2 regions of the Vibrio casei genome follow, and region 1 is predicted to be linked to the other one. Evidence: predicted binding sites of a transcription regulator. Region 1 holds the regulator's gene; the other holds the start of a gene.
What was found. The regulator MetJ, encoded in region 1, represses methionine synthesis genes. The targets are predictions, from matches to a motif close to TTAGACNTNTANANGTCTAA.
Positions count from the first base shown of each region.

Region 1 (2,496 bases):
TGACATAGCTCGATGGGTCATCGAAGAAGGATGACAAATCAAGCTCTCTACTCCGCCAAGTGATTCCGCGAGAGAAAATAATTCTAAATGACCCACAAATGCTTTGAGTTGATCCATACTGCCATTTATTTCAAAACTCAACATTGAACCAAAACCACGTTGTTGGGCTTTGGCAATCTCATGACCAGGATGCGTTGGTAAACTTGGGTGATAAATGGTCCCCACCAGCGCTTGAGTTTGTAAGTACGCCAATAAAGTCTGAGCACTTTCTTCGTGCATTTTCATACGTACCGCTATGGTTCTCAAGCCACGCAACGTCATATAACTGTCAAATGGTGTACCCGTTGCTCCTATGCAATTTCCCCACCAAGACAATAATTCCACGTGCGCTTCACTTTTGGCAATAATAACTCCACCAATCACATCTGAATGACCATTAATGTATTTCGTCGTGGAATGAATAACAAAGTCAGCACCAAGGGTTAATGGCTTTTGGTACACGGGTGTCAAAAAGGTATTATCCACAGCCACCAACGCACCCACTTCTTTTGCTTTTTGGCATGCTTTGGCAATATCGACCACCCGTACCAGTGGATTTGATGGGGTTTCTAATAAAATTAGCTTAGGCTTTTTAGCAATAGCGGCGTCAAATTCAGTTTGGTTAGATTGATCAACAAATTGAACCTTAAAGTCGCCTTTTTGTGCACGAGTATTAAACAGACGATAAGTACCACCATAACAATCGTGCGGCGCTACAATCAAATCATCCGGACCTAAAAACGCTGATATCCATAGGTTTAAGGCCGCAGTACCACAGTTAGTGATCACAGCACCAGAACCCGATTCTAATTCTGATAATGCTTGCTCTAGTAAACCACGGTTAGGATTTCCTGAACGGGTATAATCGTATTTTGGAACTTCACCAAAAGCTGGAAAACCGTAATTGGTTGAAAGGTAAATCGGTGGGACAACAGCGTGATATTGGGTATCGGATTCGATACCAGTGCGAACCGCAACAGTCGCTGGCTTTTTAGAACTCATCGGCTTATTCCTTCCAGTTGCTGAATCCTTCCATTATAGAAATACAGCAATCACTTATCATAAATACGAAAATGCGAACAACAATCTTAGCGCTTTTTCAACGAGTATCGAGCTTTTCCGCTACTTTATCCCCTGAAAACCAAGACGTCAAGACCTCCAGCCATCTAAGCGTCTTTACTTGTGGCGGTACATGCCGCTAAAATTCATATTCAGCCAATATTGATAAATAACAAATAACGAAGGTGTGTGATGGCAGATTGGAATGGTGAATACATTAGCCCATATGCAGAGCATGGAAAGAAAAACGAACAAGTCAAAAAAATAACGGTTTCAATTCCGCTTAAAGTACTAAAAATATTAACGGATGAACGAACTCGTCGCCAAGTTAATAATTTGCGCCATGCCACCAACAGCGAATTGTTATGTGAAGCATTTTTACATGCTTATACAGGACAGCCACTGCCAACTGATGAAGATTTAAGAAAAGATCGCCCTGATGACATTCCAACAGAAGTAAAAAGACTAATGACGGAAATGGGGATTGAATTTGAAGCGTTCGATGATTAAGTAATTCGACCTATTCATCATACGGATAAAAACAATAAACCCGCTCACATTTTATTTTGAGCGGGTTTTCTTTTGCTCGAAATCGGAAAACCGAACTCTAGAGCCTTAACTCATATTATTTATATTGCTCTGGAAGCTCAATTCTAGCCACGCCAGACTCTACCGCGGCACGCGCAACAGCGCCAGCAACACGTGGTAGTAATCGAGGATCCATTGGTTTTGGAATAATATAGTTAATACCAAACGACAAATCATCTACGCCAGCTGCTTTTAACACTTCAGCAGGAACGGCTTCTTTTGCCAATTGACGGATCGCTTCCACTGCGGCCAGCTTCATTTCAGTATTTATTTCACTGGCACGTACATCTAATGCGCCACGGAAAATAAATGGGAAACAAATAACGTTATTCACTTGGTTCGGATAATCACTGCGCCCCGTCCCCATGATTAAGTCATTACGCACTTTATGCGCTAATTCAGGCTTAATTTCAGGATCAGGATTCGAACAAGCAAATACGATAGGTTTGTCGGCCATTAATGCCAATGCTTCTGGTGGTAATAGATTAGGGCCTGAAACCCCTAAGAATAAATCGGCCCCCTCGATCACGTCTTCTAGCGTACGCATGTCAGTGTTATTCGCGAACAATAATTTGTATTCGTTCAAATCATCACGGCGAGTATGAATCACACCTTTACGATCAAGCATGTAGATTTTCTCGCGCAAGGCTCCACACTTAATCAACAATTCCATGCACGCTACTGCCGCCGCACCCGCACCTAAACACACTATTTTGCATTCTGATAATTTCTTACCTTGTAGCTCAATCGCGTTTAACATTCCCGCAGCCGTAACAATCGCAGTACCGTGTTGGTCATCATGAAAAACCG
Region 1 covers NZ_AP018680.1:2,574,617-2,577,112, forward strand. Annotated here, with positions in the region: gene VCASEI_RS12045 (O-succinylhomoserine (thiol)-lyase) at 1-1,041, opposite strand, end outside; gene metJ (met regulon transcriptional regulator MetJ) at 1,291-1,608, shown strand; gene VCASEI_RS12055 (malic enzyme-like NAD(P)-binding protein) at 1,724-2,496, opposite strand, start outside.

Region 2 (2,496 bases), 690 kb from region 1:
GAGCCCTAATACGAAACCATAAGCGATACCACCGATGGCTTCTTGTAAGAATAATGAAAGTACACTACCAAATGTTGGGGCATGCCCACCAAAAGCAACGGCGAAAATGGTGACAAAAATAACCAAACCAATACCATCATTAAATAAGGACTCTCCTTCTATTTGAGTGGAAATTCGCTGAGGCGCTTTGAGCTTTTTAACAATAGCGAGGACAGCTATGGGGTCGGTAGGAGAAATGAGTGCACCAAATAATAAACAGTAAATTAAATCTATATGGATATTAATTAGGTTACATATAGCATACAGGCTAAAACCGATAAAGAAGGTTGAAAATAATGTGCCGCCTAAAGCAAGAATAGTGATTTCCCATTTCTGATCGGCAAAATGAGGTAACTTTATTCCGAGGCCTCCTGCAAATAATAAGAACCCTAAAATGCCGTTAAGTAAGAAGCTTTCAAAGTTAATTTCTGCCATGGTTTTGGCGGCAATATCAACCAGGTTGAACCAGCCACTATGGCCTGCAATTAAAATAAGTAAAGAAAGCATCATCGCACCGGCAGTGATGGCAATGGTGGTTTGCAAGCGGCCGAATTTACTGTTAATCAATGCTATCACCATCGCGGCAAACGATAGGAAGCAAAGCGTATTATAGACTGACATAATTGAACCTTGGCTGATGTAACAAATTGTAATTCCGCAATTTTCATGCTCATTTCAATAAAGATCAACTCTTTTTAAAGAATATAGCCTGTTTATTTTTTATCTGCGAAGCCGGTCGAGAAGAATTGGAGTTAATGATCTTTGATTAAGCTCTTGATACCTGACAGAGAATGGCAAGCAAATACTACTGGTGGTATGGCGTATCTTGTCAAGAGAACTAAAACTTATTTTAGACGTCTAGATTTCTATGATAGGATGGCATAAACAGTATCGAAAGAGGTTGTATCGTGACAGGAAGCACTTTTAATCAAGACACTACTTTGAATGTTCAAAGTCAATCGGCACAAGATATTAAAGCATTACTGAAAGAACGCATCTTATTAATTGATGGTGGTATGGGTACCATGATTCAATCTTATAAGTTGGAAGAAGCGGATTATCGCGGTGAACGTTTTGCTGAATGGCACAGTGATCTTAAAGGTAATAACGATTTATTAGTCCTCACACAACCTCAACTGATTAAAAATATCCACTCTGATTATTTGGCCGCTGGTGCCGATATTCTTGAAACCAATACATTCAATGCTACGACTATCGCGATGGCTGATTACGATATGGAAGGCTTGAGTGCTGAAATTAACTTTGCTGCTGCTAAGCTGGCAAGAGAAGCGGCCGATGAGTGGACAAAAAAAACGCCTCACAAACCACGTTTTGTTGCTGGTGTATTAGGGCCAACTAACCGTACCTGCTCGATTTCTCCTGATGTTAACGATCCCGGTTATCGCAATGTAAGTTTTGATGAGCTAGTGACAGCGTATTCTGAATCAACGCGATCTTTAATTTCTGGTGGCGCGGATCTCATCATGATTGAAACGATCTTTGATACCTTAAATGCTAAGGCCTGTGCATTTGCTGTATTAAGTGTTTTCGATGAGCTAGGTTATAAATTACCGGTCATGATTTCAGGTACGATTACCGATGCTTCTGGGCGCACGCTTTCAGGCCAAACAACGGAAGCTTTTTATAATGCTTTACGCCACATTGAACCTATTTCATTTGGTTTAAACTGTGCCCTTGGCCCGAATGAACTACGTCAATATGTTGAAGAGTTATCTAGAATATCAGAATCTTATGTCTCTGCTCATCCAAACGCGGGTTTACCGAATGCTTTCGGTGAATATGATCTTGAACCTCGTGAAATGGCAAAACATATTCAAGAGTGGGCTGAAAGTGGCTTTTTAAATTTAGTCGGTGGGTGTTGTGGTACAACTCCTGAGCATATTCGCCAAATGGCTCGAGTGGTTGAAGGGGTTAAGCCACGCGCTTTACCTGATATTCCTAAAGCATGTCGATTGTCAGGATTAGAGCCTTTGACGATAGATAAAGATTCACTCTTTGTTAACGTTGGTGAGCGTACTAACGTAACGGGTTCCGCTAAGTTCAAACGTCTGATTGTTGAAGAGCAATATGATGAAGCGCTTGATGTGGCTCGTGAACAAGTGGCCAATGGCGCACAAATCATCGATATCAATATGGATGAAGGGATGTTAGATGCAGAAGCCTGCATGGTTCGCTTTTTGAATCTTTGTGCGTCTGAGCCTGAAATTTCCAAAGTACCGATTATGGTCGATTCTTCTAAATGGGAAGTCATCGAATCAGGCTTAAAATGTGTTCAAGGTAAGGGGATCGTTAACTCGATTTCGATGAAAGAAGGCGTCGAAAAATTTATTGAACAAGCCAAATTGGTTCGTCGTTATGGTGCGGCAATTATTGTCATGGCATTTGATGAGGTTGGTCAGGCGGACACTCGTGAACGTAAGACAGAAATTTGTACAG
Region 2 covers NZ_AP018680.1:507,836-510,331, forward strand. Annotated here, with positions in the region: gene VCASEI_RS02495 (cation:proton antiporter) at 1-660, opposite strand, end outside; gene metH (methionine synthase) at 981-2,496, shown strand, end outside.
Region 2: the regulator MetJ is predicted to act here: its motif matches at 890-909, upstream of metH (methionine synthase).